Regions from separate parts of the Paenibacillus sp. FSL H7-0756 genome, predicted to be linked through region 2. Evidence: predicted binding sites of a transcription regulator. Region 2 holds the regulator's gene; each other region holds the start of a gene.
The links. Region 2 encodes Rex, which represses fermentation and respiration genes when NADH is low (regulators of the CRP and FNR family bind a similar motif). Its sites were predicted from a motif close to TTGTGAAATATTTCACAA; they were not measured.
Positions count from the first base shown of each region.

Region 1: NST04_RS03790 (cytochrome ubiquinol oxidase subunit I) is a predicted target of Rex. The motif match lies at 4,148-4,165, and genes of this name have one in related genera.
Region 3: ric (iron-sulfur cluster repair di-iron protein) is a predicted target of Rex. The motif match lies at 8,450-8,467, and genes of this name have one in related genera.

Region 1 covers NZ_JBBOVT010000001.1:847,332-857,852, forward strand. Annotated here, with positions in the region: gene yycI (two-component system regulatory protein YycI) at 1-538, shown strand, start outside; gene NST04_RS03765 (MBL fold metallo-hydrolase) at 555-1,361, shown strand; gene NST04_RS03770 (hypothetical protein) at 1,330-1,536, opposite strand; gene NST04_RS03775 (S1C family serine protease) at 1,893-3,140, shown strand; gene NST04_RS03780 (cold-shock protein) at 3,534-3,734, shown strand; gene NST04_RS03785 (cold-shock protein) at 3,825-4,055, shown strand; gene NST04_RS03790 (cytochrome ubiquinol oxidase subunit I) at 4,280-5,668, shown strand; gene cydB (cytochrome d ubiquinol oxidase subunit II) at 5,672-6,685, shown strand; gene cydD (thiol reductant ABC exporter subunit CydD) at 6,685-8,454, shown strand; gene cydC (thiol reductant ABC exporter subunit CydC) at 8,451-10,250, shown strand; gene NST04_RS03810 (DUF2252 domain-containing protein) at 10,378-10,521, opposite strand, start outside.
Region 2 covers NZ_JBBOVT010000001.1:3,584,553-3,595,073, forward strand. Annotated here, with positions in the region: gene NST04_RS15725 (tetratricopeptide repeat protein) at 49-687, shown strand; gene dinG (ATP-dependent DNA helicase DinG) at 804-3,665, shown strand; gene NST04_RS15735 (redox-sensing transcriptional repressor Rex) at 3,804-4,454, shown strand; gene NST04_RS15740 (amidohydrolase) at 4,444-5,745, shown strand; gene NST04_RS15745 (cell wall elongation regulator TseB-like domain-containing protein) at 5,775-6,296, shown strand; gene NST04_RS15750 (aminoglycoside adenylyltransferase domain-containing protein) at 6,543-7,304, shown strand; gene NST04_RS15755 (hypothetical protein) at 7,573-8,115, shown strand; gene NST04_RS15760 (AAA family ATPase) at 8,108-9,610, shown strand; gene NST04_RS15765 (3-hydroxyacyl-CoA dehydrogenase family protein) at 9,743-10,521, shown strand, end outside.
Region 3 covers NZ_JBBOVT010000001.1:3,318,924-3,329,444, forward strand. Annotated here, with positions in the region: gene metE (5-methyltetrahydropteroyltriglutamate--homocysteine S-methyltransferase) at 1-709, shown strand, start outside; gene NST04_RS14415 (DUF1540 domain-containing protein) at 899-1,051, opposite strand; gene NST04_RS14420 (DUF4349 domain-containing protein) at 1,427-2,566, shown strand; gene msrA (peptide-methionine (S)-S-oxide reductase MsrA) at 2,941-3,927, opposite strand; gene NST04_RS14430 (TVP38/TMEM64 family protein) at 4,026-4,526, opposite strand; gene NST04_RS14435 (Gfo/Idh/MocA family protein) at 4,799-5,734, shown strand; gene NST04_RS14440 (hypothetical protein) at 5,767-6,090, shown strand; gene NST04_RS14445 (winged helix-turn-helix transcriptional regulator) at 6,216-6,533, shown strand; gene NST04_RS14450 (hypothetical protein) at 6,821-7,543, shown strand; gene NST04_RS14455 (DUF6773 family protein) at 7,653-8,099, opposite strand; gene NST04_RS14460 (helix-turn-helix transcriptional regulator) at 8,077-8,301, opposite strand; gene ric (iron-sulfur cluster repair di-iron protein) at 8,498-9,223, shown strand; gene NST04_RS14470 (hypothetical protein) at 9,422-10,042, shown strand; gene nirB (nitrite reductase large subunit NirB) at 10,277-10,521, shown strand, end outside.

The DNA of each region.
Region 1 (10,521 bases), 2.7 Mb from region 2:
GCCTGATATCACGTACCGTTATTCGGCCGAAGAGCAGAATGAACTGCCTGTGAAGCTTAAGGAGCCGGTCGACAGCAAGCTGATGTACTCCTCGTTCTCGGAACTTAGCAATCTGCTGAAGGGCCAGATTCCCGACATTGCCAATTACCGGTTCGATTCACAGGAGAGTGAGGTCGGCAAGTTCGTCCTGCATCCGCTGGTGGATAACAAGTGGTCTCTGTTCAGAGTGCGGCTGGAGCTGATCAACAGTGACCAGAAGATTGTGGCCTACCGCTGGCCGAAGATTGAGATCGCAGCAAGCCGGAGCGAGGATCTGCAGAAGGTTCTCCCGGCATCGCAGGCGCTTAGCAGTCTGATCGAGAAGTATTTTCCTGCGGGTGCTGCAGTGAAGGAGATTGAGCTGGGCTATTACGGAGAGTTGTTTAACTCCGAGAGCCAGGTGGCTTCGCCGATGTGGCGGTTCATGCTGGAGGACGGCAGTGCCTATTATATGGATGCGATCAGTGCGGATATTATCAGTCCGAAGACAACAGAGTAGAAGGAGCAGGAGAGATATGGGGATTTCATTTACAGTACTGTCCAGCGGTTCTACCGGGAATGTGACAGTGGTGCGTAACGGCGAGACCACACTTATGATCGACGCGGGTCTGAGTGCGAAGCGGATTGACGAGCTGCTGGCCATGCGTGAGCTGACGGGAGCGGAGCTGGACGGGATTCTTGTGACCCACGAGCATTCGGATCATATTAAGGGGCTGGGCGCGATGGCCCGCAAGTATAATCTTCCGATCTATGCGAATTCGAACACCTGGGGAGCCATAGAGAAGGGGATCGGCAAGATTGAGGAGCATAACAGGGTCATTATGGAGACCGGCCAGCACCGGGATTTCGGCAGCATGCGGGTGGAATCCTTCGCCATCTCCCACGATGCTGCGGAGCCGGTAGCTTACAATTTCTATGACGGCAAGGAGAAGCTGTGTGTAGCGACAGACCTCGGGTATGTCAGCGACAAGGTGAGAACGGCTATATCGGATGCCGATGTGCTTGTGCTGGAGTCGAATCATGATATCGAAATGCTGCGGATGGGGCGTTATCCCTGGAATACGAAGCGGCGGATTCTCGGCGATCTTGGGCATCTGTCCAATGAAGCGGCAGGAGCAGCGCTCAGCGAGATTCTAAGCGGGCGGACCAAGCGCGCCTATCTGGCCCACTTAAGCAGAGACCATAATATGATGGATCTGGCGAAGATGTCCGTGCGCGGGGCGATGGAGGACCGGGGCTGCTTTTACAAAGACAGTGAGTTCAGGCTCTGTGACACCTACTATGACCGGCCTACGCCATGGGATAAGGTGAGCCAGTCATAAGGCGGTCAACCTCGGTAATCTTGTGCTCCAGCTCCTGGCGGGAGAATAGACCTTTATCAATTAACAGCTCAATCATTGCATGCTGGACAAGAATCAGCTGATAATGCTCATCCTTAAGGTCCCCCAGCTTGCCAATGAACTGAACCAGATCCTTACTTGTTGAAAAAGACTCCATAGTCCGGCCCTCCTTGTGAAATAGGTTATAGTGAGGCTGTGAATAATTTACATTTATTTAACATAGAAAACATGTGGGCAGCGCGGCTGCCTGTGATACAATCATATAGAGCGTTCTAATCCTATTGTAGTCTTTTAAGTTGCAAAATATTCCGGATACAAGCTGTTAAACTTTTTAGTAGCTTATTAGAATAATAGACATCCCTTGCGCTTAGAACCCACTGGAATGTGGTGAATAAATCAAGTGAAACCTTTTAGTACTTCGTGAAGTCTAAGAGATATAGCGGTTAAGCTCGGGCGTGGTTGCTTGGCGTTCAGGTCGTGAATGCGGTGGCAATAGAGGGGAGAGAGTATAACATGGGATTATTCGATGATGATTTCTATTCAACCAAGGTGTCACGGCGCAAAAGCGGCAAATCTAAATCAACCGGCGGATATGCTGACGGCAAGTGGGCTGTACGCAAATCGAAGCGGTCGCTGGCAACCTGGCAGATCTCGCTGATCAGCTCTGTCTGCAGTGCTGTAGCGGCTGTGCTGCTGTTCAGTCTGGTAACGGGACAGTTCACCACGGAGAGAGTTCAGGCCCCGGTGGTTATTGATAAGGTGGCTGCGAGCAGTGCAGATCCGTATGACCGGATTATTCAGGCTGCTGCACATATCCGCCCTGCGGTAGTGAGCATCATTAATCATAAAAAAGACAATAAGGAACTTAATATTCTCGATGAATCGGCTCTAGGCTCAGGAGTTATCTATAAGAAGGACGACAATAAGGCCTTTATCATCACGAATAACCATGTCATTGAGGGTGCCGGCAAGCTTGAAGTGGTTACAGTAGACGGTGTGACACACAAGGCGGAGCTGGTGGGTGCCGACAAGGTGAGTGATATTGCTGTGCTCTCCATTGACGGCAAGGGAATCGACCGGATTGCTGAGATTGGGGATTCCTCCAAGCTGCGTCTGGGTGAAACTGTTATTGCCATCGGTAACCCGCTAGGGCTTGGGGATACACTAACTTCCGGCATTGTCAGCTATACAGAGCGGACGATACCGGTGTCACTGAACCAGGACGGTGTGTACGATTGGGAGCAGGAAGTGATCCAGACGGATGCGGCCATTAACGAGGGCAACAGCGGGGGCGCTCTGGTGGATCTGGACGGCAAGGTGATTGGAATCAATACGATGAAGATCTCCGATACGGGGGTAGAGGGATTGGGTTTTGCAATTCCCGCCAATCGTGTAGTAGACACAGCCAATGAGCTTACCTCCAAAGGCCGTATAGCCCGGTCATACCTGGGCGTCTATTCCGTGGATCTGAATAATCCGTATGTTCCGCTGGCCGATGACCAGCGTAAGGAGCTTAATCTTCCGTCTACAGTAACGGATGGGGTTGTGGTTCTGGATGCTGTGGGGCCGGCGAAGGATGCAGGCCTGCAGCTTAACGATGTGATTACCAAGTTCAACGACAAGCCGATTACCTCCACGCTATCGCTGCGCAAATACCTGTACGATCATACCAAGATCGGAGATAAGCTGAAGATCACTTTCTACCGTAATGGTGAAGTGAAGCAGACAACAGTTCAGCTTCTTGAGAAGCCAGAGGAATAAAATTGGAAATGACCGTATATAATAATGAGGCAGTCACGATTACGGAAACAGTTCAAGCCGTCCTTTTCAGGAAAAAAGAAGAGGGCGGGGCTGTTTCAAGAATAAATAAATGGGGTAAATGGTAGCATTGGGTATAAATATTACAATTTAATACGACTGGTAGCCCTTACATTGGGAAGTAGTCCTTATAAGGGAAAAACCGGAGAAATTAGGATAGAACAGCTTGCCTTTGTTATTAAGGTGTGGTAACATGAAATTGTTCTTACATTGATACCTTATTCTCGCATTGAAAAGGGCTGTCAACCAAAGCTACAACCTTTCTCAATGTGTGAATTTTTTCTTTGTCTGAAGATAAAAAGAACATATTAATTTAAATTTGTGGAGGTAACACACATGCAAACAGGTACAGTTAAATGGTTCAACGCAGAAAAAGGATTCGGTTTCATCGAAGTTGAAGGCGGAAGCGACGTATTCGTTCACTTCAGCGCAATCACTGGCGACGGCTTCAAAACTTTGGACGAAGGCCAACGCGTTGAATTCAACGTTGTTCAAGGCAACCGCGGACCACAAGCCGAAAACGTTGTAAAACTGTAATTAATAGAAGATACCGTCCCCGCTTGTGAAAGTTGGGACGGTCTTTTTTTATCATTACTCGCTTGCAACATAAAGGAAGGAGGAACGGCAATGAACTACCGGAAAAAGCCTTTGGAGGAAGTACCGGAAGAAAATACCGCAATTTGGGCCTGTACCAATGAGGATTGTAATGGATGGATGAGGGATAATTTCGCATTTGAACATGCACCTTCCTGCCGTCTCTGTCATTCCCCAATGGTTCGTAGCATGAAGATGCTGCCGCAATTGCTTAATTCAAATGGCGATCTCAAATCGCTTAAGAAAGGTATTTCCATTACCTAAACCAATACCTTTATGAGTCAAGACAACTTATATATGATAGACACATTCAAGACGGTGAATCCGTCTTATTTTTTTTGCTTTTAAATGCAAAATTGTGATATTTGTCACAAATTTATTGTTTTTTATGCCTAAACGGGGCGTATAATGTGATAATTATCACACTTTGAGTGATGGATATTTGACAAAATAGACATAACGAAATGGGGAGAAGGAAGGGGAGAAATATGGATACAGTACTGCTGTCGCGTATACAATTTGCGTCGACGACAATTTTTCATTATTTCTTTGTGCCAGTATCGATCGGACTTGCGCTCATAATTGCCATTATGGAGACCATGTACGTAAGAAAGGGCAATGAAGAGTACAAAAGAATGGCGCAATTCTGGGGGAAGCTATTCCTGATTAACTTCGCAGTAGGTGTAGTAACAGGGATCTTGCAGGAGTTCCAGTTCGGGATGAACTGGTCGGATTATTCGCGCTTCGTCGGTGATGTGTTCGGGGCTCCGCTTGCGATTGAAGCCTTGTTGGCCTTCTTCCTGGAGTCCACATTCATCGGAATCTGGATCTTCGGCTGGGATAAGGTATCCAAGCGGATTCATCTATTATCCATCTGGCTGGTCGCCTTCGGGACGATGCTGTCGGCATTCTGGATTCTGCTGGCTAACTCGTTCATGCAGCATCCGGTCGGCTTTGCAATAAATAACGGTCGGGCTGAAATGAATGATATCTTCGCACTGATTACGAACGGCCAGCTGCTGGTGGAATTTCCGCATACAGTGCTTGCCGCCTACGCTACAGGCGCTTTCCTGGTAACAGGGATCAGTGCTTACAAATTGCTTAAGAAGCAGGACGTTGCCTTTTTCCGGAAATCATTCGAGATTGCAGCCATTGTAGGGGTTATCTCTTCCTTCGGCGTTGCGGTTGCCGGACATGCACAGGCTCAATATCTGGTAGAGACACAGCCCATGAAGATGGCCGCATCCGAAGCGCTGTGGGGTGAGAGCGGCGACCCGGCACCTTGGACGGTATTTGCCAATATCGATGTGAAGAACCAGACCAACAGCAATGAAGTTCAGGTCCCATATCTGCTGAGCTTCCTGTCCTACAGTAAATTCTCCGGTGATGTGAAGGGGATGCTGGAGCTGCAGAAGGAGTATGAAGTAGCCTACGGACCAGGAGATTATATTCCGCCGGTCAAAACAACCTTCTGGAGCTTCCGGATCATGGTTGCTGCCGGCACGCTGATGATGCTGTTCGGGGTATATGCTATCTACCTCATGTGGCGCAAAAAGATGGACAGACCGAATACCTGGTTCATGCGCTTCATGTTCTGGGGACTGCTGCTTCCGCCGATTGCCAACACGGCCGGCTGGATTATGACAGAGATCGGGCGTCAGCCATGGACGGTATTCGGACTTATGACTACAGAAGACAGTGTATCGCCTAATATTACCAGCGGACAGGTGCTGTTCTCGGTGATTTCTTTTACCGCGATCTATGCCATATTAGGTGCAGTGCTGGTAGGCCTGTTCGTCAAAGTGATCAAAAAAGGTCCTTATGCTATGGATAACGAACACGGTGAATCCCACGATCCGTATAACAAGGAGGGCTAACCAATGTCACTTAATGAATTATGGTTTCTGCTGATTGCGGTGCTGTTCGTCGGGTTCTTCTTCCTGGAAGGCTTCGACTTCGGTGTAGGGATGGAGACGCAGATTCTGGCCAAGAATGATACGGAGCGCCGGATACTGATCAATTCGATCGGGCCGTTCTGGGATGCGAATGAGGTATGGCTGATTACGGGTGCCGGTGCAATGTTCGCGGCCTTCCCGCATTGGTATGCTACGCTGTTCAGCGGCTTCTATATTCCGTTTGTATTTGCCCTGCTGGCGTTGATCGCCCGTGGTGTCGCCTTCGAATTCAGAGGCAAACGCGATTCCAAGGCTTGGCAGAAAACATGGGATGTCTGCATCTTCTTCGGCAGCTTCCTGCCGCCGTTCCTGCTCGCCGTGGTATTCGCCAGCTTCATCAAGGGCTTGCCGATTGACAAGGATATGCAGATGTATGCCGGATTCTTCGATATCGTTAATGCGTATACGGTGGTTGCTGGGATTACAGTTGTTCTGCTGTGTCTGGTACACGGGCTGATGTTCACTACGCTCCGCACGCTTGGAGATCTGCAGGAACGGGCACGCAAGCTGGCCCAGAAGCTGCTGATTCCACTGGCGGCGCTGCTGGTAGCCTTCGTTGTGATGACTTATACTATGACAGATATCTTCGATAAACGCGGAACGCTGCTATGGATTGTAGTTGTTCTGGGTGTAGCCGCTTATCTGCTGGCCGGATATTTCATGACTAAGAAGAAGGACGGCTATGCCTTCGGGATGACTGGTGCTGTGATGGCCTTGTCTGTTGCTTCGATCTTCATCGGATTGTTCCCGCGGGTTATGATCAGCTCGCTGGATCAGGCGTTCAACCTGACGATTACGAATGCGGCCTCAGGCCAATATTCGCTGAAGGTGATGACAATTGTCGCGCTGACTCTGCTGCCGTTCGTGCTGGGCTATCAGATCTGGAGTTATTTCATCTTCCACAAACGGGTTCATGAGAAGGAGCATCTTGAATACTAATGGATAAAAATTTGCTTGGGTACAAAGGAGTTAAGCCTGTCTTCCTGCTGGTTGGCTTCCTAACCCTGGTGCAAAGCTTCTCCATTCTTCTGCTGGCGAAGTCGCTGGCAGAAGCTGTCTCTGCGCTGTTTGCGGGAGAACCGCTGAAGGAACAAGGGGCTAGAGCGCTCTTGTTCCTTCTTGCGTTTCTTGTGCGTCATGCCTGTGCTATGCTGATGAGCCGGGCGGCGTACCGCTTCGCGGAAGCGACCGGCAGCAGCATGCGGAGACAGATGATGGACAAGCTGTTCCAGCTGGGACCAAGGCTGGCTGGCGACCGGGGGACCGGAAATATGGTCACATTAGTGCTTGAAGGAGTAACGAAGTTCCGCGCGTACCTGGAGCTGATTATTCCACGGATGGTCGGTATGGCGGTAACACCCGCTCTGCTGCTTATCTATGTGTTCACCCTGGATACGTCCAGCGGTGTCATTCTTACCTTAACGATGCCGATCATTATTGTATTCATGATCCTGATCGGGATGACGGCCCGCAAGCAGATGGACCGTCAGCTGAAGTCTTACCGTACCTTATCGAATCACTTTGTGGATTCGCTGCGCGGTCTGGAGACGCTGAAATTCCTTGGACGAAGCCGCAGCCACAGTGAGAGTATCGCCAAGGTCAGTGACCGCTACCGTTCAGCAACTATGCGTACGCTGCGAGTCGCCTTCCTGTCCTCGTTCGCACTGGATTTCTTCACCATGCTGTCTGTTGCTTCGGTAGCGGTAAGCCTGGGTCTGCGTCTGGTCAATGAGCAGATGACGCTGGTTACCGGACTGACGATCCTGATTCTCGCCCCGGAATATTTTCTGCCGGTACGGCTGGTAGGTGCAGACTTCCATGCCACACTGGATGGTAAGGAGGCCGGTGAAGCGATGAAGAGCATTATTGACCGTGAGACGGTCCAGGCGAAGCTGCTGGAGCCGGGTGGGCAGAAGGAGATGGCGGGCCAGAGCGGAGCTTGGTCAGGCGAATTTTTCACGTGGAACAATAACAGCCACCTGAAGCTTGACGGGGTAGGCGTGACCTATGAAGCGGACGGAGTGCCGTCACTCGAAGCTGTTGATCTTGAATTCAGCGGGCATCGCAAGATTGGTATTATCGGAGAGAGCGGAGCAGGCAAGTCTACACTGGTAGACATTCTGGGCGGCTTCCTTCATCCAACCTCCGGAACCCTTACGATCAATGGAACCCCGGTCAGTGCGCTGACCGATGAGGGTTGGCGGAAGCAGACGGCTTATATTCCGCAGCGCCCGTATATCTTCAGCGGTACGCTGGCTGATAATGTCCGGTTCTATTATCCTGAGGCTTCGCAGGAGGCTGTGGAAGCGGCCTTGTCCGCTGCGGGACTTGCGAAGTTGGTGCCTTCGCTGCCGGAAGGTCTGAACGAGATGATCGGCGGCGGCGGCCGTTCGCTCAGCGGCGGGCAGGAGCAGCGTGTGGCTCTGGCCCGCGCCCTGCTGAGCAGCCGCCCTATCATGCTGCTGGATGAGCCGACGGCCCATCTGGACATCGAGACCGAATATGAGCTGAAGGAGACGATGCTGCCGCTGTTCGAGGACAAGCTGGTATTCCTGGCTACACACCGCCTGCACTGGATGATCGACATGGATCTGATTGTCGTTATGCAGCAGGGACGGGTGGCTGAAATAGGCACACACGGCGAGCTGACTGCGCGGAAGGGCGCTTATTATGAGCTTATTCAAAGTCAATTGGAGGGAATCCATTGAAACGTGAAGGATGGTTTGCTCCCTATTACTCTGCCTACTTCTGGCGGTTCGTGTTAATCATCTTGCTGGGCGCTCTGACTATCCTCTCTGCGTCCTCGCTGATGTATACTTCAGGCTTCTTGATCTCGAAGGCCTCGATTCCGCCGGAAAATATACTGATGATCTATGTCCCTATTGTCGGTGTGCGCACCTTCGGGACCAGCCGGGCTGTTATCCACTATGTGGAGCGGCTTGTGGGACATGACACGATACTGCGCATTCTGTCGAAGATGCGGGTCCGGCTGTACCATATGCTGGAGCCGCAGGCGCTGTTCTTGTCCTCACGCTTCCGTACCGGGGATATTCTCGGTATGCTTGCCGATGATATCGAATATTTGCAGAATGTCTATCTGCGTACGGTCTTTCCGAGTATTATCGCGCTATTGATCTATGCAGCGGCGATGATTGCGCTCGGGACGTTCGATGTGGTCTTTGCTCTGCTTATGGGACTCTATATGCTGGTGCTGGTTGTCGTATTACCTCTGATCTCCCTCCTGCTGACCCAGAAGCGTCAGCGTCAGGTGAAGCAGGAGCGCAACCGGCTGTATCAAAAGCTGACAGATGCTGTGCTCGGACTAGGTGACTGGGTCATCAGCGGACGGCAGAGCCAGTTCGTCGATACGTATGAAGCGGACGAGCAGGCAGTTGCCCGCATAGACGGTTCGCTGCGGCGCTGGGCACGGCTGCGTATGTTCATCGGGCAGGCGGTTGTTGGCCTGGCCGTGTTGTCTCTGTTATACTGGGCGGCTGGACAGTATGCCGAGGGGGCGATTGCCGGAACGCTGATTGCAGCGTTCGTGCTGGTGGTCTTCCCGGTGGCGGATGCTTTCCTGCCCGTATCCGAGGCTGTGGAGAAAATTCCGCAATACCGGAATTCACTGGAGCGGCTGGAGGGTGTGGAGCCCCCGGCGGAGGGTGCACTCTCTGAGGCGGAAAAAGGCAGGAATGCCGAAGCTGCGGCTCAGGCTGGTGCTGCTGCCGAGGCTGCCAAGGCCAGCGGACAGGTTCAGATTGAACTGAAGTCGGCGGGCTACCGCTATGCGGCGGGCGACGACTTCTCTGTTCAGGGGCTCGACCTTGCGCTGCCGCAGGGACGGAAGGTTGCAGTTATCGGCCGCAGCGGAGCCGGTAAATCGACACTGCTCAAGCTGGTGCAGGGCGTGATTGCGCCCACCATCGGCTCCGTGACGATTAACGGGATCGATGCTGCGGCTTACGGTGAGCGGATTCCGCAGCTCATCGCGGTGCTGAACCAGAGCCCGCATCTGTTCGACACGACGGTGGCGAACAATATCCGGCTCGGGGACCCGGGGGCTTCGGAGGCAGCGGTCCAGCAGGCGGCAGCCCTGGCGAAGCTGGATACGCTGATCTCTTCGCTGCCGGAGGGCTATGATACTCCGGTACGCGAGGCGGGGCAGCGCTTCTCCGGCGGAGAGCGCCAGCGGATCGCCCTGGCCCGGATTCTGCTGCAGAATACGCCGGTCGTCGTGCTGGATGAGCCGACCGTTGGCCTGGACCCGCGCACGGAGCGCGAGCTGCTGGCCACGATGTTCGAGGCGATGGCCGGCAAGACGCTGATCTGGGTCACGCATCATCTGGTCGGCGCTGAGCAGATGGACGAGGTTATCTTCATGGAGAATGGTCAGGTGGAGATGCGCGGCACTCATGCCGAGCTGATGGAGCAGCAGCCGCGTTACCGCAAGCTCTATGAGCTGGACCGGCCGGGCCAGTATTTGAAGGAAGTGCCTGGTAATTAAGGATAGGTTCACATAGATTGAGTCTAGTAGGAATAGTGAGCAAAGAAGCCCTCTCCGCCCGGTTTCGGGTAAAGAGGGCTTCTTTGCTTGCGGGGTAGCAGCAGGCTATCTTGAACGGCCGTTACCTTTATATACCATACTGCCCGGACACCCAGTCCGCGAACATGGCATAGTCTTTCTCCACCTGTCCAGCATAGCCGTAGGCCCACTCAGCAAGATAACGGGCAAAGGCCTCAGAATCATCGCCCATGGCCTTCGCGATCTCATACTC
Region 2 (10,521 bases):
TTAGGCAAGCTTAAGCTGACTTCATTATCAGTAAGGGTGGGATGTCCGGTGTTTCAACATTTATTTGCTGAGATGAACAAGATGCTCCAGGAGATCAAAGCCGACTATCCTACTGCGGAGGGTGCCCGCCGAAGCGATCTTTTATCCAAGTATAATATGCTCCACCGAATCAGTGATAATGTAATGGATGAGTGGCTGCTCTTCGCCGAGAAGCTGAGCGAGTTCCGGGAACAGGCCGATTTCCAGACTCCGCCAGAGGAATTGCCGGAAGAGGAAGCGCCCGAGCTTGGGATGGATGCTTTTGTCAGGGGCCAGGGCTATTACAAGCTGCTGATGTACCGCAAGTGCATTGAACAGTTCAGGGAGGTTACGGCTAAGTATCCGGACAGCCTCGCTGCCCGCCTGTATCTGGCCATGGCTTACCTCCAGGAAGGTGAAGGCGACACCGCCTGGGGACATCTGAACCACATGCTGGGCCTGATCCGTGAGGTGAAGCTGAAGGCGATGATCTATAATGCGCTGGGCTGTATCCGGGCTTCCCAGGAACGCTTCAATGAAGCCAGCGAGCTGTTCAGCCTGTCGCTACTGCATGACCCGGATCTGCCGGAGCCGAATGTGAATCTGGAGGTATGCCGCAGACGGGGCGGGAAGCTGGAGTTTGGCCATCAGCTGGTTTCGCTTTTATAACTTTATCCTCGGTTTCTTTAGGCGATGTGCCCCGTTTCCCGGGGTGTGCATCGCCTTTTTTCGTAACTTCTGTTATGCTGATAAAGAGTCTCAAGTGAAAGGGAATAGAACTTATAATGAAATTTGCCGTGCTTGATTTTGAAACTACGGGAACCCAATCTGTGGGAGAGATCATCCAGGTTGGCCTTGCCATTATAGAAGAAGACGGGACGATCTCCCGGGTGTATGGTTCCTACGTCAAGCCCGGAGCGCCAATTCCTCCTTTTATTACGGGCCTGACCGGAATTACAGACAGTGATGTACAGGATGCGCCGGAGCTTGATGAGATGATGATGGAGCTGGTGCCGCTGCTGGATGATGTCGTTCTTGTCGGACACAATGTAGCGTTTGATTTTCATTTTTTGCAGAATGCGCTGGACCGCTGCGGCTATCTGCCGTTTCAGGGGCGGATTCTGGATACGATTGATTTTCTCAAAATATGCTTTCCCTCGCTGAGCACGTATCAGTTAGGCGCGGTAAGCAGCCACTTCGGCATTACGCATGACCGTCCGCATCAGGCGGACAGTGATGCACTTGCCACGGCTATTGTGCTGCTCAAATGTCTGGAAGAGCTGCACAGTCTGCCGCTGCTGACCATTCAGCGGCTGAATGAGCTGTTCGCGGACGAAGACAGTGATTTGGCCTGGTACTTCGACGGTCTGCTGCGGGAACGGGAGATGGAGACCTTTCAGCCGGAAGGGGAGCTTAGCTTCTACCGCCAGCTTGCGCTGGCGGTGGGGGACTGGGCGGAGCTGGCTTCGCCGCGGGAGGAAGGAAGCGTCAACCCGCTGGAGAATATTACCTTTGAAGAGTATATGGATGAGGTGACGCTGCGGCTGAAGGCCGCTCTTCCCCAATATGAGAGCCGTGAAGCCCAGGAGCTGATGATCCATGAGGTCATTACAGCGCTTGAGCAGGACAAGCATCTGCTGATTGAAGCGGGAACTGGCACCGGCAAGTCGCTGGGCTACCTGCTTCCGGCCATCTACCATAGTGTGAAAAGTGACCAGAAGGTGATGGTCAGCACCCATACCATCAACCTTCAGGACCAGCTGCGTGAGCGGGATATCCCGCTCTTAACCAGCGTTGTGCCGTTCCCGTTCAAGGCCTCCATCTTTAAGGGAAGAGGGCACTATTTGTGTCTGCGCAAGTTCGAGCATAGAATGAACAAAAAGGATTTTACGAGTCCAAGGGAAGAAGCACTCACCGCTGCACAGATGCTTGTCTGGCTGACCCAGACGACGACCGGCGATGATGAGGAGCTTAACTTAAGCGGACGGGGCGGGGATTTCTGGGAGACTGTAGCCAGCGATACCGACTCCTGCCTGGGACGCGCCTGTCCCTGGTTCCGCAAATGCTATTACCACCGTGCTAAGCATGAAGCCGGGATCTCCGATGTGGTGGTCACCAATCACTCCAAGCTGTTCGCAGATGTCAAAGCCGGACATCAGCTTCTTCCGGCTTACGACCATCTTGTTATTGATGAAGCCCATCATTTGGAGGATATTGCCGGCAAGCATCTTGGCATGCAGATGAAATATTTCACATTTGCCCATACCCTCACCCGTCTCTACAAGGATAGCCGGAGCGGGCAGCTGCCTGCTCTCCGGCAGAGTCTGCAGTCTTCGGGCAGTGAGCAGGCTTCCGAATGGAGCGGCGTGATCGACCGGATCTATCCCGATCTGCTGACGGTGAAGGAATCCTGGGATGCGCTCAGCGACCGGCTCTTCAGCCTGCTGCCCGAGCGCAGCGATGCCGGGGCCGGTGAAGCAGGCCAGCTGGTGGCGCGCCTGCAGCCGGGCAAGAAGCCGAAGGATTGGGAGGAGTTGGCTGCCCTTGAGAATACACTGAACCTCAGTCTAAGCGACATCATCCGTAAGGGTGACAAAATGCTCAGTGAGATGCGGGACACGGACAGCCAATCCTCCTCGGACAGTCTTGTGACTGATATCGGCGGCTTATTCAAGGATCTGGCATCCATCAGAGAGCAAATCCGCTTCTTCATGAGCCTGAACGATGAGAATATCGTGTATTGGCTGGAGGGAAGCGGTAATTATAAAGGTAAGTCGCTGCAAATGTATGCCGTTCCTGTAGATGTCAGTACCCAGCTCAGGGAGCTGTTCTTCGACAAGAAGAAAAGTATTGTCCTGACCTCGGCCACCTTATCCGTGGATAAGTCCTTCCAGTTCATGATCGATAATCTGGGCCTTGGTGAAGCTGCGGAGCAGGGGCGTCTGATGACTGCGCTGCTTCCTTCGCCGTTCAAGTACCGTGAGCAGGCGCTCCTGGTCATTCCCCGCGACTTCCCGAGCGTCAAGGGAAGTATAGGGGATGCCCGGTTTGTGGACACGCTTGTACATTCCCTTGCCGAGACTGCTGTAACTACAAGGGGCCGGATGCTGGTGCTGTTCACCTCCTACAAGATGCTGCGGCAGGTGTATGACCCCCTGAAGGAAGCACTTGCCTCTCAGGATATCGCGGTGCTCGGACAGGGTGTGGAGGGCGGCAGCCGAAGCAAGCTGATCCGCCGCTTCCAGGACAGCCCCGCTTCGGTCCTGCTGGGTACCAGCAGTTTCTGGGAAGGGGTGGATATTCCGGGAGAAGCATTGACCTGCCTGGCGATTGTCAGACTGCCGTTCCAGCCGCCGAATCACCCGCTGGCAGAAGCGAAGTCGGAGCTGCTTCAGGCACAGAAGAAGAACCCGTTCATGAAGCTGTCCGTGCCGCAGGCTGTCATCCGCTTCAAGCAGGGCTTCGGGCGGCTGGTCCGCACGGCGCAGGACCGGGGCATCGTAATTGTGTATGATACCAGAGTCATTGAATCGTATTACGGAAAGTACTTCCTGTATTCACTCCCCGGTCCCAAGATGGAGCATATGCTCACTGAGCAGATGGTCCCGAGAATTGCCGAATGGCTGGATGACGGCGGGGTTTCCTAATTCATCTGCTATTGCTATTATTAATAAGTCATGATTCACCTGAAGAGCCGTTCCCGCCCTGTCCTGCCGGTCCGGCAGGCGGGGGGCACGGTTGCTATAATTGTACGGGTCTAACACAACTTTTAAGGAGGAGAATACATGAAATCGGATAAAATATCGGAGGCCGTCGTGCGCAGGCTCCCAGTGTACCTGCGTTTCCTGAACGATCTCCAAAAACGTGAAATCTCCACAGTCTCTTCTCAGGAGCTGGGCCAGAAGCTTGATCTGAATCCCGCCCAGATCCGTAAGGATTTGGCTTATTTCGGTGACTTCGGCCGGAAGGGCATCGGCTATGATGTATCCTATCTGATTGAGAAGATCCGCCATATCCTGAAGCTTGACCAGCAAATTAATGTTGCACTGGTTGGAGCCGGTAATCTCGGTCATGCCTTATCTAACTACAACGCTTACTTGAAGGATACGATGAAGATTACTGCGATCTTCGATGCTTACCCGCCAAAGGTGGGCCAGCAGATCAACTCGCTGGTTGTGCAGCCGATGGAGGAGCTAAGCAGCACCATCCGCTCGCAGGGCATCCGGATCGGGATTATTACCGTACCTGACAGCGAAGCCCAGAATGTAGCTGATATTCTTGTGGACTCCGGCATCGAGGCGATTCTGAACTTCGCACCGGTTATTCTCAAGACGCCTGCCAATATCCGGATTCATGCCGCAGATTTCACCACAGATCTGCAGAGCCTGGCCTATTATTTGCATGATGGAAAGGATGAAACTGAAGATGAGCAGTAAGATCACGATAATCAAGAACGGGCACTTTCTGGTTCCGGGCAGCGATAAGCCGGTTCTAAGCGGGTATATGACCCTTGAGAATGATCTGATTACTTACATAGGTGAAGCTGAGCCGGTAGTGGACGATGGCGCTCAGGTCGTAGACGGCAGCCGTCTGCTGTTTATGCCTGGTCTGGTCAACACCCATGGACATACTGCCATGTCACTGCTGCGCGGATACGGCGACGATATGGTGCTTCAGACGTGGCTGCAGGAAAAGATGTGGCCGATGGAAGAGAAATTCACTGGTGATGATGTATATTGGGGAACCTCATTGTCCGTACTGGAAATGCTGAAGGGCGGCACAACCACCTTCCTCGATATGTATGATCATATGGACCGGGTAGCGGAAGTGACGGAGCAATCCGGTATTCGGGCGGTGCTGATGCGCGGCGTGATTGGGCTGTGTCCGGCAGAGGTACAGCAAGCGAAGCTCGCTGAGGCCGTTGCTTTTGCCCGTAACTGGCATGGCAAGGCTGACGGCAGAATTACGACCATGCTCTCGCCGCATGCCCCGTATACCTGTCCTCCAGAGTTTTTCATGAAGTTTGTGCAGGCTGCGCATGATCTGGATCTGCCGATGCATACCCATATGTCCGAGACGCGCCATGAAGTGGAGCAGAACGTGGCCGACTACGGTCTTCGTCCGGTCGCGCATCTGGAGAAGCTCGGCATGTTCACCCGTCCTTCGCTCATTGCCCACGGCGTTCATCTGAACGATGAGGAGATTGGAATTCTGGCCCGCCATAACGTTGGTGTGTCGCATAACCCAGGCAGTAACCTGAAGCTGGCGAGCGGTGTTGCGCGTGTTCCTGAGCTGCTGCGAGCCGGGGTTAAGGTCTCTTTGGGTACAGACAGTGCAGCAAGCAACAACAATCTGGATATGTTTGAAGAGATGAGGCTGGCGGCTCTGATCCATAAGGGCGTAAGCGGTGATCCTACAGCCGTACCGGCTCCTGAGGCGCTTCTGATGGCCACGGAGTACGGGGCACAGTCTATTTTCCTGAGCGGGGTAGGACGGCTTGCAGCAGGGATGAAGGCCGACTTCATCGCACTTGATATTGACCAGCCGCATATGCTCCCGCATACCGATCTGCTCTCCCATGCCGTCTATTCGGCCAGCGCCAAGGATGTAGAGCATGTATGGGTGAACGGCCAGCAGGTTGTGAAGCATGGACAATGCCTGACACTTGATGAAGAAGCCATCCGCCGCAAAGCACAGGAGACGTTCGAGAGCCTGCTTAAACGGTAATTCAGGGGAACGGGAAAGGAAGCAGCGTGGTGAAGAAGAAGAGGAGAAAATGGATCTGGCTGGGGATTACCGTGGTGCTGCTCCTTCTGTTCGGACTAAGCCAGTTCTATGCCTACATTATGAAGGACCAGTGGAACGAGCGGAGTGAGGCCAAGGAGCTGGCCCGGGCGCGTGCCGGACTAACGGAGGTAACCAAGGCTCAGAAATCCGTCTGGAATGAGAATGAGATCTACTGGGTGCTAACCGGCAAAAACGAAGCCGGGACCGATCTGATGGTGTGGGTCCGTTTCACCTTGGAGGGCAAGCCTGCCGGTGGCGACAACGGCCTGTATGCTGAAGAGCTGAGCAAAGGCACCTCAGAGGAGAAAATGCGCGGAATCATAGCCGATCAGCTGCCGGACGTGAAGATCGAACGGCTGCTGCCCGGTGTATACAACGGGGAATATGCCTGGCAGCTATTTTACAAAAAAGACGGGCGATTCTATTACAACTTCTACCGCTTCAAGGATGGCAGCGCCATCGGTGAGGGGTACAGTCTGCCGAACCGCTAAGCTAAGGACTCAGCGGCAGAACTAAATTGCGGGGGAACAGATTATCTGTTCTTCCGTTTTTTTGTATCCATCATGTCGAAAATATTCTGGAACCGTTCTTGGACTAGTGGCAGACGCGGAACTGTGGCTTAATGGAGATGTATGGTTTGAGATACATCGATGATTATACTCAAATTGATATACGAAGTGTGTACTTCGAATGCTATCGCCAACATGCATATATGTCTCTCAAGGAGGAAGAATAAATTGGAAGTTTTAGCATATTTGGATCAGGCGGTGGATTTATTTAAGGAAGAGCTGGGGGATAATCTGTCGGGGATTTATCTGCACGGCTCCCTGGCCATGGGTTGTTTTCAACCGGATTCAAGCGATATTGATCTGCTCATTGTCGTAGAGGACAAGCTGCCAGCAGAGGTCAGTCATAGACTTGCCGGTCGTATCGTAACCTTTCATGACAGTCTGCCGAATAAGCGCGGAATTGAACTGTCTATCGTCCTGAAGACATACCTGCACAACTTTGTGTATCCTACGCCATTTGAATTTCACTTTTCAGAAGCTCATTTAGAGCGGTATAGAACCAATGAGAATTATCTGTGCGCCGGCTTTGAGGATGCTGATCTGGCGGCACATTTTGCAGTAGTCTACCATCGCGGGTTTATCTTGTACGGGGAGCCGATCCGCGAGGCCTTTGCGCCGGTAGACCAGAGGTACTATCTGGATTCCATTATCAGGGATATCGATGATGCGCAGGAGAATATTGGGAATGCTCCACTCTATTACACACTAAATCTATGCAGGGTGCTCTACTATGTGCAGGAAGGTCATGTCTCTTCCAGGAAGGAAGGCGGGGAGTGGGGACTGCAGCATTTGCCGGAACGCTATCATGGGCTGCTGATACGTTGTCTGATGGAATATAGCGGCGCGGCCGTTGCCGAAGGCTATGAACTGGAGCTTTTAACTGATTTTGCGGAATATATGATGGCTGAAATTGGTCTTAGCCGGATATAGGGGACACCGGAATATGAATGTATCAGCGGCATTTCAGGCTATGAATCTGAGCTGCCGTTTTTTCATGCCGTATGAAACATCCAGAAATTAGAATCAAAAATTTTAAATATATTCACAACTTTATGTAAAATCGTATATACACCTGTGATATACTACTACTTGTATTAAGACATGCTTAAGAGCATGTCAGTCTCGGATGGGCGCTAGACACGCTGGATGGTCTTTATTATAGAGTTATGCTCGGTCATTATTGAGAGGAGGACGTTTCTTGAAACTGCGTCTTATGCCTGTGCTGCTAACGTCTCTGCTGTCTGCTGCATTATTGTTTGGTGGCTGGTATTCTTACCGTCAATTCGCGGTGCAGGAGCCGCTGCAGAAGCTGGTATCATCCTACGAGGGAGTGAAGGATTCCCATATTACTATTAAACGCAATGAGGTCACTTTGAAACTGGATTTGCAGCCGGGCACGAAATTACGTGAGCTGGTGCAGTACGTATCGAGAGAAGGCAGCACTGCTATTGACGGCAGGACCCTGAAGCTGGATGTGGAACAGAAGCCGAGTGAGCTGCTGGATGAGTATTGGGATAAAGCAATGTTCTCTGTAGCGGAAGCGATGGAGAGCCGGAAGTATACATTGATACCAGCGAAGTTGGATGGGCTGAAGGAGCAGGACAGCAAGTACAGCGGGGTTACAGCCGCCACAGAGATTGACGACAATAATGTGTACGTGAGCCTGAGCAACGGCACTGAGAGCAAATTTATCATACTGCCGCGTGCAGCAGCCAAGATGGGAGTGTGGAACAATGCCTAAGTACTGGAAAGAGGTTGTAGCCGGATTCGTTCCGGTCATGCTGATTTTTATGGCTTTTGTGGGGATTAATATCTTCCCTGTAATCATAGCACTTGGTATGGTTGCCGCTCTCCTGTTCATTGCCCATGCGCGCGGCGGTCTGGCCGTCAATGCAGGTGCAGATAAGAAGCGCAAGAAGAACGGCCCGTCCAAGCTTACCTTTGAAGAGATCGGCGGACAGGACAATGCCAAGCAGGAGCTGCGTGAAGCGCTGGACTTCCTGATCCGGCATGAAGAAATCAGCAAGTTCGGGATTCGCCCGCTCAAGGGAATTCTGCTTACAGGCCCTCCGGGAACCGGGAAGACGCTGATGGCCAAGGCTGCGGCACATTATACTAACTCTGTATTCGTAGCTGCCTCAGGCAGTGAATTCGTTGAGATGTATGTCGGTGTGGGTGCGGGACGCGTACGCGATTTGTTCAAGGATGCCCGTACGCGCGCGCTCAAGGAGAATAAGCAAAGCGCCATTATTTTCATCGATGAAATTGACGTTATCGGCGGGAAGCGCGAAGGCGGACAGCAGCGAGAATATGATCAGACGCTCAATCAGCTGCTGACGGAGATGGACGGGATTTATAACAATGATACCCCGCGCATTCTGCTGGTAGCCGCAACGAACCGCAAGGAGATGCTTGATTCTGCGCTGCTGCGTCCGGGCCGTTTTGACCGACACATTCAGGTCGATATGCCTGACAAGAAGGGCCGCAAGTCGATTCTCGACCTGCATGCCAAGAACAAGCCGCTGCATGACACCGTTGATCTGGATAAAATCGCCGAAGAAGCTTACGGCTTCTCGGGTGCGCAGCTGGAGAGCGTCATGAACGAAGCCGCGATCTACATGATGCGCGAGAATCTGACCCTGGTAGAGCAGCGTCATCTGTCGATGGCGATCGACAAGGTCATGATGGGCGAGAAGACCGACCGTGAGACCAACCATGAAGAGAAGAAGCGGGTAGCGATCCATGAGCTTGGACATGCTATTATGGCTGAGCTGCTGCGTCCCGGAAGCGTTAGTCAGGTCACACTGACCCCGCGCGGACAAGCACTCGGTTATGTTCGGCATAATCCGCAGACCGAACAATATCTGTATACGAAGGACTATCTGGAGCATCAGATTATGATTGCCCTGGGCGGAGCGGCTGCGGAAGAGATGTATTACGGCGGACGCAGTACCGGTTCCCGCGGTGATTTCGACCAGGCGCTTAATATTGTTGAGACCATGATGAAGTCCGGGCTCACCTCGCTCGGCATTGCGAATCTGCAAATGGTTACCACCGAAGAGCTAATGAAGGAAAACAGTAAAATACTGGATGATCTGATGATTCGTACGAAGGACCTGCTGGAGCAGCAGAGAAATATATTTGATTACTCTCTTGACATTTTAATGAAGGAAGAAGTTCTCTCCGGAGAGCAATTTCGTTGTCAATTTCGTGACAGTGTCCTTTTACCGGCATAATTCTTTATGCCGGTTATTTTTTTTTACTTTTCAGACATGCTAAGATATCATTATATGTCGGGCTACTTATTTTTTTCGACAGACAAGGTACAATACAGAAGTATAGATACCTGAAAGGATGGAGACTTTTACATGAATTTTAAGAAGATCGGTGTCATCGGCGGAGGCACAATGGGACAAGGGATTGCTGAAATGCTGGCAGCCAAAGGCCTGGATGTCATGCTGGTGGAAAAAACTGCAGAACGGCTGAACTACTCCTACGAAATGATCGAGACCAGTCTCGACAAGCAACTGGAGAAATGGGCGATTACCCAGGCGGAGAAAAAGCTGATCCTGGCCCGCATCCAGAAGGTTACACACTTCGCTGAACTGAGCTCATGCGATATGGTCATTGAGACTATCGTTGAAGATCTGGAAGCGAAGCAAAAGGTATTCAATCAGCTCGATCAGGTGTGTCCGAGCCACATTATTCTTGCCAGCAATACGTCAACGCTTAGCTTGACTGAGCTTGCAAGCTCTACAATGTATCCGGAACGCGTTATCGGCATGCACTTCATACACCCTGTAGGTAAGGTGGATCTGGTTGAAATCGTGCGCGGTCTGAAAACCTCGGACAGCACATTTGAAGATACCAAAGCCTTTGTCGATGAGATTGTAGAGAAAAAAGGCGTTATGATCTACGAATCCCCCGGATTTGTATCTTCACGCCTCATTTGCCTGTTCATTAACGAGGCTATGCATGTGCTCCAGGAAGGGGTTGCATCTCCTGAAGATATTGATGACGCTATGCGCATCGGCTACCAGTTCCAGAACGGGCCGCTTGAAATGGCAGACCGTTTCGGTCTGGATTCCGTTCTTGCCGCACTTGAGAACATGTTCCGTGAATACGGCGAGCTCAAGTACCGTCCTTC
Region 3 (10,521 bases), 270 kb from region 2:
CGATGTTGCCTTTATAGAGCCGATGACTGTGAAGGAGAGCGTGTATGCCCAGTCACTCACGAAGCTGCCTGTTAAAGGAATGCTGACCGGACCGGTCACGATCCTGAACTGGTCCTTTGTCCGCGATGATCTCAGCCGGGAAGCGGTGGCCGGACAAATCGCCCTCGCCCTGCGTCATGAGGTATCCGCGCTCGAGGAGGCTGGTATCGAGATGATTCAGGTCGATGAGCCGGCGATCCGCGAAGGTCTGCCGCTGAAGGCGAGAGATCATGAGTATTACCTGAACTGGGCGGTGAAATCCTTCCGTACCGCCACGAATCATGTCAAGGATACCACGCAGGTGCATACGCATATGTGCTACAGTGAATTTAATGATATGATCGGTTCGATCTCGGCGATGGATGCGGATGTCATCTCCATTGAGACCTCGCGCAGCCATGGTGAGTTGATCGTCAGCTTCGAGGAGCAGGAATACGACAAGGGAATTGGACTGGGTGTGTATGATATCCATAGTCCGCGTGTACCGGTGGTAGAGGAGATGACCTCGGCCATCGAACGTGCGCTGCGCGTGCTGGATGTCCAGCAGTTCTGGATTAATCCCGACTGCGGACTGAAGACACGGGGCTGGGAAGAGACCACAGGCGCACTGCGCAATATGGTGAAGGCCGCGGTCCTGGTAAGAGAGCAGCACAGCGCAGCGACCCGTTAACAGACGAGGCTGTTCCGTTTAAAATCCTCAGAGTTGCACAGAAAAACCACTGCAAGCGGGAGAGTACAGTCTCCGGTTGCAGTGGTTTTATTTTTGCAGGAAACACTTGATAATAATTCTCATTCTTGATAGAATGAGAAAAGAAAGAAGGAACCTGTGGAGGGCTCCTTCATATTCTGCAATCATTCATTATTTGCTTTCGAAGGTTTTGCAATCTGTTTCCTCAGATTGTGTAGGCTGCTTGGAGCTGTGGTAAGCAACGAAGATGGATTCAGCGTTGCATTTGTTTTCTTCAGCCCAGTAGGTGCAAGAATTAACTGCGCACAATACGTCTTTTGCCATGAGGGTTCACCTCCTCTTGTAGTAGTAGGCAACATAAATCGGCAAGAAATCAATACAGCTGCCCGGGCAAGGTGGAGCTTGTCCGAATAGCGCCATAACCTTATTCTATGCGAATAGGGTTTTTGGTGTTTTTTTGCCGTTTTATCATCGTAATTGTAACAAATACAGAGACATTACGCAAACAAGGCCACGCAGAACAAATTATCGCGAAATGGTCTTTTTTGTTATTTTCCGTAAATGGCTGCAACCTTCCAGCTTTTGGAACGTCAAGAGGGATAAGTGCGGAACGGACGGACCGATAGAGATAATGGCCGTACTCCGACTAAGCTGAAACACCGTAAGCAGTATACAATTACACTTTATGGAGGAATGAGCATGCGAAAATGGGGTCTGCATTACTTATTGTATCTAGTGGTTGTAGCCGTGGTTCTGACGGGATGCGGCGCGTCGAGTGGCAATTCAGATTCGGCAGCGAATTCAGAAAGCGCGTTCAGAAATGAAGCAGCATCAGACGGATCAGCGGAAAGTGCGCCTGCTGCGGTAGAGGCTAAGGAGGATAGTCTAGCTAACACGGCAATGGCTGACAATGGTCAGGCTGCGGTGAAGGGCGGCGGGGGAAATTCGGCACTCCCCAAGATGGATAGTGGGCAAGGGACAGATGCTTCTGCCGGATTCACCGGCACCGATGTGGTAGCAGGGCTGAACAAGAAGCTGATCTACAAGGCGAACCTCAATATGGAGGTAAGCGACTATGGGGCAGCGCAGACTGAAGTGCGGAATATGGTTACTCTGGCCGGAGGCTACATTATCGAATTCTCAGAGAATATGTCTGAATATGAACAGGGCGGAACCTTTATCCTAAAAGTGCCTGCGGCAGGCTTCTCTCCGTTCCTGAACAATCTGGAGAAGATTAAGCATGAGAAGCTCCAGAGAAGCATCCAGGGGCAGGATGTGTCGGAGGAATATGTGGACCTGGAGTCACGCCTTAAGGCGAAGCAAATGATGGAGGCACAATATATTGATTTTATGAAAAAAGCGACCAAACCGGCCGATCTCGTCCAGTTCGCCAACCAGCTTGGGGAAATCCAAGAGCAAATCGAACAGATTAAGGGCAGAATGCGGTATATCGATCAGAACGTATCGTTCTCTACAGTCGAGCTTCGCCTCTACCAGACTGAGAAGAGTCTTACCCTTACCAAGACCAATGCCCAGGGGCCGCTGGGTGAACGAGCTTCCGAAGCGCTCAAGAGCAGCATGAAGGCGTTGTCTGTGATGTTCCAGTGGCTTGTTGTTGTACTGGCGGCTGCACTCCCCGTCCTGCTGGTAGCAGGTGTCGTGGTGGCGCTGGTGCTCTGGTTACGGAAAAGCATCAAACGGCGGCAACCCGCGCATCTTGAACAGGCGCGGCTAGGCGGCAACCGGCTGCCGGACCGGGAACCGCAGCCTCATACTGAAGCGGCACCTGTAGTTCCAGCCGCAACGGAAGAGGAGAATATGGATAAGCAGAACAAGTAAAACAAGTAGAACAAAGCCTCCATACCCGTGACTCCGGGCTGGAGGCTTTGTTTTGTTCAGGAAATTATATGGCCCGAATGTATACGGAAAACAACATACATTGTGCACGTACGTAGGTGTGTGGTCCGAATGTATGCGGAAAACAACATACATTGTGCACGAACGTGGGCGTGTGGCCCGAATGTATGCGGAAAACAGCATACATTGTGCTGATGCGCAGGTGTGTGGCCCGAATGTATGCGGAAAACAACATACATTGTACAGGTACGCAGGCAAGTGACCCGAATATATGTGAAAAACAGCATACATTCGGGCCACAGGCAAGTTATGCAAAATAGGAAGCTATAGCTTGAAGCAAGCCGGGATCTCCAGCCTTAAGCATGCTGGAAGAGCACGCGGTACTCGCCGTAGCCTTCCTTCTCCAGATCCTCTTTGGGAACAAAGCGCAGAGCTGCCGAGTTGATACAGTACCGCAGTCCATTCGCTCCAGGGCCGTCATTGAACACATGGCCCAAGTGGGAATCCGCTGTCTTGCTGCGTACCTCAGTGCGGACCATCAGGTGGCTGAGGTCGGATTTCTCCTTGACCGCATAGTCCCGGATCGGACGCGTGAAGCTCGGCCAGCCGCAGCCGGAATCATACTTGTCTTCTGAGCTGAACAGCGGCTCCCCGGAGACAATATCCACATAGATCCCGTCCCCATGGTGATCCCAGAATTCGTTGCGGAACGGAGATTCCGTTGCGCTGTTCTGTGTCACCTCATATTGAAGCGGAGTCAGGCGCTCCTTCAGGCTCTGCGGGTCCTCCTTGTGGGTCCAGTGGGCTTCGATGAATGCTTCCCGGCCCGAGCCCTTGCGGTAACGCTTGTAATGGCCTGGATTCTTGTGGTGATAGCCCTGATGATATTCTTCGGCAGGGTAGAAGGGCTTAGCCGGAAGAATAGGCGTCACAATGGGAGCAGAGAAGCGTCCGCTGGCCTGAAGGGCCGCCTTGGAAGCCTCTGCCTGCTGGCGCTGCTCCTCCGAATGGGTGAAGATGGCCGTTCCGTAAGAAGTGCCGCGGTCATGGAATTGCCCTCCGGCATCGGTAGGGTCAATCTGCTGCCAGAACAGCTCAAGCAGCTTGCTATATGGGAAAATATCCGGATTGAACGTAATCTGTACCGCCTCAACATGTCCGGTCATTTCCGAGCATACCTCTTCGTAGGTCGGATTTACAGTATGTCCGCCTGTATAGCCGGAGATAATTTTGACAATGCCGGGAAGCTCTTCAAAAGGGGATACCATACACCAGAAGCATCCACCGGCGAAGGTGGCCTGTTCGGTCTTGAAATTTATAGAATCAGCTTGAAATTCACTCATTGTTATCCCTCCATCTGTAGAATGCAATTAAATAGATCACAATTTAATTATAAATCAAATAGAGGCTTACTGCCAGCATGCCTGATATTCTTGAAGTGTTAGCGGCCCGCAGAAGGACGGCGGCGCATGGACAATCCGGCCACAGCCAGTACGGCAATATACACGATTATAGCTACAAAGGCACTTCGCGGATGCTGGAACATCTGTCCTCCGAGGAAGGCGTATAGGGCGATGCCGGGGATTTTGCCAAGCGCGGTGGCTCCAAGATAGCTCCAGAAAGGCAGTCCGGCGGCACCGGCATAGATATTCACAGCCATCTGCGGGATAAACGGTGCCAGCCGGGCAATCACTACGGATGCAAAAGGACGCTGCTCCACAGCGGACACAAATCTGTCCAGCGCCGAAATTCTGCTTAGATAGGCCATTGATTTGCTCCGGAACATGGATGTAACGGCTCCATAGACAAGGGCTGCCGCTATTGTGGTAGCACTCCAGCAGATTAACGCTCCTGCGAAGCTTCCGTATGCATACCCGAACAGACCGATAATCAGCTTATAGGGCAGGACCGGAAACAAGGCCAGCACTGTGGCCGCGAGCATGGACAAATACAAAGGATGATCCTCTCTAAGCCAGGCCAAGAGTTCATACCTGTAGATAAACGCGAGGATTATGCACGAAACATACAGAATAATTGTTAGCCATTTTCTCATTATACTATGCCCCTTCTTCACTCCATCCATTTCATCATACTGAAAAAAAAGCAATTAAAGCAATTATTGAAGCAAAGATCATTGTTCCCGCAGCATGTCACGGTATAATACATCTATAAGGGAATAGAAATTCCCCCGAGTATGTAAGGGAGATGCTGTTAATGAAACTATCTGTCCGCAAAAGAGTGGCACTGATCGGCATTGGCGATATTGCCCGTAAAGTCTATTTGCCGCTGCTCTCCCGGCATGATCAGGCCGAGGTGGTGGGTGTGCTCAGCCATTCCTCTGCTACGGTCGAGCGGGCAGTTCAGGCTTATCGCCTTCAGCGGGGCACAACCGAGCTTACGGAGCTGCTGTCCTGGGATCTGGATGCTGTGTTCATACATAGTCCTACAACCACGCACTATGAGCTGGTGACCGCTTGCCTGGAGCATGGGGTATCCGTGTATGTGGACAAGCCGCTCTCCTATGATCTGGAGGAATCCCGCCGGATGGCAGAGCTTGCTGAGAACAAGGGGCTGCTGCTGGGGGTGGGCTTCAACCGCCGCTATGCCCCGATGTATGCCGCAGCCAAATCTTGGCTGCATAAGGCCGGAGGCATCAGCCAATCCACCGCAGTCAAGCACCGCACGAAGCTGCAGCAGGGCAGCAGCCATGAGACGATCCATGATGACCTGATCCATATGCTGGATCTGCTGCTCTGGCTGTCCGGCGGGGATTATGAGCTGCTGCATAGCAGCCTGAAGGCGGATGCGGAGGGGCGGCTTCTGCAGGCTTCGGGAATGCTGGGCTGGGAGAACGGGACCACCGGCCATTACAGCATGGTCCGGGATGCCGGAGCCGATCTGGAGAAGCTGGAGCTGCACGGACATGGGAGATCGGTTGAGGTGACCGACATGGAACGGGTTATATTATATGAGCAGGGCTCGTTGCCGCGCACGCAGAACTTTGGCAGCTGGGATACCGTACTGGAGCGCAGAGGCTTCAGCGGAGCGGTCAGCCATTATCTCAGCAATATAGCGACACCGGAGCAATGCGGCATTTCCGCTTCGGCTGTATTGCCGAGCCATGAATTAGCAGCAAGACTAAGCCGCTGAGCGGTCAGAATCGCAGCAGAGAGGAGGACAACATGGAGGATTACGACAAGTCGATGGAAGAGCGGATCAACGAGAGCTATAAACGGGACGAGGAAATGATGATTCTCGTATTTGCCCAGTGGTGTGTGAATAACAAGCTGGACCCGCATGCCTTGTATCTGCAGGCTTATCCGCAGCAGGAGGGCAATCAGGCGCTGGCCAATGCGCTGGCCCTGACGGTATCCGCAGAGGAGGCCGGATTCATCTCCGATGATACTGTGCTGGGGGTACTCTCTCTATATAGCAACGATGATCTTGCCTATGTGGTTACAGAAGCCATCCAGCTAAGACGCAAAGCAGAAGACACCAAGGATTGAGAGCGGAAATATAATACTAGTGGTTAATGAACTTTTTTTTGCCAAACGATGTTCATTCCAGAATAAATGTGGTAAAATTATATATACTAACTAATTGTAAGCTTCATAAGTGAGAGGTGATAACCATGGAAGAACATCAATTGACGATGTGCCCGAGATTTGAGACGGCTTTTTCGTTTCTGGGCAAGCGTTGGAACGGACTCATTATTCAGACCTTGATGAGCGGCCCTAAGCGGTTCAAGGATATTTCCGGACTGATTCCGTCAATGAGCGATAAGATGCTGTCCGAGCGCATGAAGGATCTGGAATGCGAGGGCATTCTGGTACGGCATGTGTACCCGGAGACACCGGTGCGCATTGAGTATGAATTAACAGTGAAGGGCCGTGCGCTTGAGCCGGTCATGCAGCAAATCCAGACCTGGGCCGAGAGCTGGGTGGAGTAGCAGTACCGTAATATATTTGATGACAGCCTCTTGTCCGGTATCCGGGTAAGGGGCTTTTCATATGCAGTTCTGCTTATTTATGCGGATTTTGCCCAAATAAACCTTGCACTTAGGCCCCACCTGTGTAATATAATAGAACATACTAAATATTACGGATGTGTGGAAGCGTTAACAAAAGTAGGAAAAGCCCAGGGTTATATGGCAGCGCGGATGCTTACAGGATGTGTTTTGGACGATGCTGATGGAAGGAAGCGGAGGGCTTACACAACTTTTAGGAGGCGAGGACCATGACCATCACCTTGTTTTCCCGGGAAATAACCTATGGAAAAAAGGATGTCGCCGAACTGGAGACTGCTTCGATTAAAGTACAGCTAATCTATGACAAGGTGTTGTTCATGCTTCATAACCATCTCCCGGATTCTCTGTGGGATGCATGGATCGGCGTGCCATATGAGATCATTTCTTCGCTATATAAAGGGGACAATGACAGCGGGAGTGTGTTTCAGAAATGGATTCAAGGCCCGTCCGGCTGGAAATGCATCGGCTGTGAGCGTCATTGTCTGGAGCCTGTAACGGCAAGGGGAGGGAATGGCTCAAATGCTCAGCGCCGTTTTACTTTTCATAATGGAATTAGCCAGAGCATGGTACTTCAAGCTGTAATCTGGTCTATGTACGAGAACACCCGGCTGCTTCAGCCTTACTTGGGGGAGGAGGCTTTTCTAAGTGAGGAGGATATGGAGCTAATCTCTGTATACTTCGTGCCAACCTATCTGACCCCGGCGCCGCTGAGCGAATTGAACAAACCAGCCAAAGAATATAAGGACAAGAACATTAGGGTGTATCAGGAATGGATCTCTGCCCCCGATCTGGTGCTGCAGTGGAACGGCGGCCTGACCGAAGGCAGATGGATGACGGGTGTATATGTGGATCATTCAAGGTTCGCCGGACTTGGCCCCTACCTGAAGGATGCGCAGGGCAAGCGGACTTATATGCAGGCGACGGTTCAATAAAAAAGATGAAACTCGAAAAAAAGAGTTGAACTTGAAGCCAGGCCGTCGCTGCGGTGAACATTTGGACTTCCGGCCAGCGCCCAGTTTGGATTTCCTGATATTAACCGCTCTACTCCGCCCGGTTATTCCTCCGCCGGATCAAGTATACAGTGCTTAAGATGATCAGTCCTGCTGTAACAGAAATGATCAGAATCACTTTCCCGTTCGCACCGCTGTCAGCTGCTGATTGGGCGGCGGTTGGATTCACGAAGGTAACGATAAGGATACAGGCCGCCACCACTATGGCCAGAATTGCACCCGCAATGCTTCTCCCGTTCACTCCGTTCTGCCCGCCGCCCGGTCCCACATATGAACCGCTCCAGATCAGTCTTACCAGATAGGAGCCTACACCCAGCATGAAAATTGCGTAATTGCTGAGCGGATACTCCAGCCACTTCATTCCGTAGTTTTGCAGCCCCATGTCTGCCAGCAATAAGAATGCCATCAAAAGAAATGCCTGATTCCCCGCCTTGTGCCGCTTCTGCAGTTGTCTCTCATCCAGGTTCGTTCTGTTCATCCTTCGTTCCCTCCCAAAATAGTTGATCCAGCGTCTTCCCGAGTGTTACACAAATGTCAATGCACAGCCTCAGGGTGGGGTTGTAATCACCGTTCTCAATCGCGATAATCGTCTGCCTTGTGACCCCCACGGCATCTGCGAGCTGTTTTTGCGACATGTCTTTTGCCGCTCTGGAGGCTTTGAGCCTTAAGTTTTTCCCCATTCCCTCACCTCACGCATATTGTAAAATATATAAAACAAAATGTCTAGTATATTTTACATTGAAATACTTAAATTTCACGTTCATTAAAATTTGTTATATTCAGTGCGTACAATCACAAGTTCCGCCTAAGGCCAGTGATAAGGTGTAGAAGTGAAAAGAAACACAAACCTACATTTTAACCTGAGGAGGGGCCAACATGGCGTCCAATCAATTAAACGATACAACAATTCATCCCGGGTTCACCCCGGAAGCAATGGTCAGAGATATTGTTCTGCAGTTCCCCAAAGCAGCAGATTATTTCAAAGCACAGCGGATCGATTTCTGCTGCGGAGGCGCAAAGCCGCTGGCTGAAGCCGCTGCCGAGAAGGGTCTTGACCCGGCAGCAATGGTGCAGGAGCTGAACAAGCTGCAGGAGCAGCACCCCGTTCTGGAAGAAGACACCGCCTGGAACGAGGCTTCTTCAGAGGAGCTGGTGAATTATATTGTGAACAAGCATCACCGTTATCTGCGTGAAGAGCTTCCGTTAATCAGTCAAAATGTAACCAAGGTATTCCGCGTTCATGGTGAGGATTCACCGCATCTGGGAGAAATGCACCGCCTGTTCAATATGCTGCGTGAAGAGCTGCTGCAGCACACGGCGAAGGAAGAAGAGAGCGAATTCCCTAAGATGCTGGCTTACACTCAGAATCCAACTGAAGAAGGACTTGCGGAGCTGCGCGGACTGCTGCATAATCTGGAAGCAGAGCATGACGGGGCCGGAGAGATTCTGCGTGAGCTGCGTAGAGTAACTAATGACTACACACCGCCTGCACATGCCTGCACGACTTATCGACTGACATATGCCCGCCTTGAAGAACTGGAAGGCATGACCTTCGAGCACGTGCATCTGGAGAACAACATTCTGTTCCTGCGTTATCAATAGGACCTGCTGTAAGGTAAAAGTCCCTTCGGGGACTTTTTACTTTTTCTGCCGGCAGAAATGATTTGAGAACCCTTCCTCTATGCGTTATCCTTAAAGAGTCCGGGAAAATACATATGAAGGCGGTGCCGTGGAATGTCCACGAAATGGATGCGCTTAATGCTGTGCCTGCTCTTGCTGACCGCGGCAAGCGGTTGTGGCTTGGGATCAGGGAATGGCGGCAGCAGTAACGGAAGCCAGGGATTAACCTTTTCAGTCATGGTGGGTGACAGTGAAATGGCCGGAAGCTCGGCCAGATTGCTTAACGAAGCTTACGTGCCTGGAAATTCAATAATAGAGCTGTTCAAGAAGAGCGGTGTTGTTACATTTTCAGCGGATGGCCCTAATATTCTTGAAGTAAATAAGGTCTCCCTGGGTCAGGATATGAGCTGGGAGATTCAGGTAAACGGCAAGAAGGTTCAAGAGCTGAATACGACCCTGGAACCGGGTTCGGCCATTACGATGTCAGCAGGGCCTGCCGGAACCGGAAAGATGTTTCAGCCTGTCATCGTCACGGTGAACGGGGGGAGCGAGCAGCCGGAGCTGACACATTCGCATGTGCTTTCTTTTATGCAGGATATGTCCGTCAAGGGACTGCTCAAGAACAGCGGTATGGTCCGGCTTGCCGAAGATAACCGGACGGTGCTTACTGTGATGGATTATACCCCGCTCAGCAGCGAGGAATGGAGACTGAAGGTCAACGATAAAGGGCTGCTCGGCAATGGAGTGGACATGAAGCTCAGTCCGCAGGACAAGCTGGAGATCTCTCTGGTACTGAAATAAGTGAACGGATAACTGTGTTAAACTGCATGGGTATCCGTTTTTTTGAATAATATTCCTATTGGATTCACGCCAGAAGTTGTCCTATATAAGAACGGAGCAATCATATTCACTTGTGTGAAAAAATTCACATAAGGTGTGACTGTGGTCACACTTGCCATGGAATGGGGGACAGTATAATTTCTCTATCAGGTAAAGTTATTGAAGAAATCAGAGTTTCTGAAGGAGGGTCTACCAGTGGCAGCGGAAAGAGAAAAGTTAGTGCTGATTGGGAATGGCATGGCGGGAGTAGGCACTATTGAGCAGATTCTGAAGCTGGGCGGCGCTTATGATATTTCGGTCTTCGGCAGTGAGCCGCATCCCAACTATAACCGGATTATGTTGTCCTATGTACTTGAAGGCAGCAAAACGATTGAAGACATCATCCTCAACGATCTCGGGTGGTATGAAGATAATCATATTACACTGCATACCAGCACAAC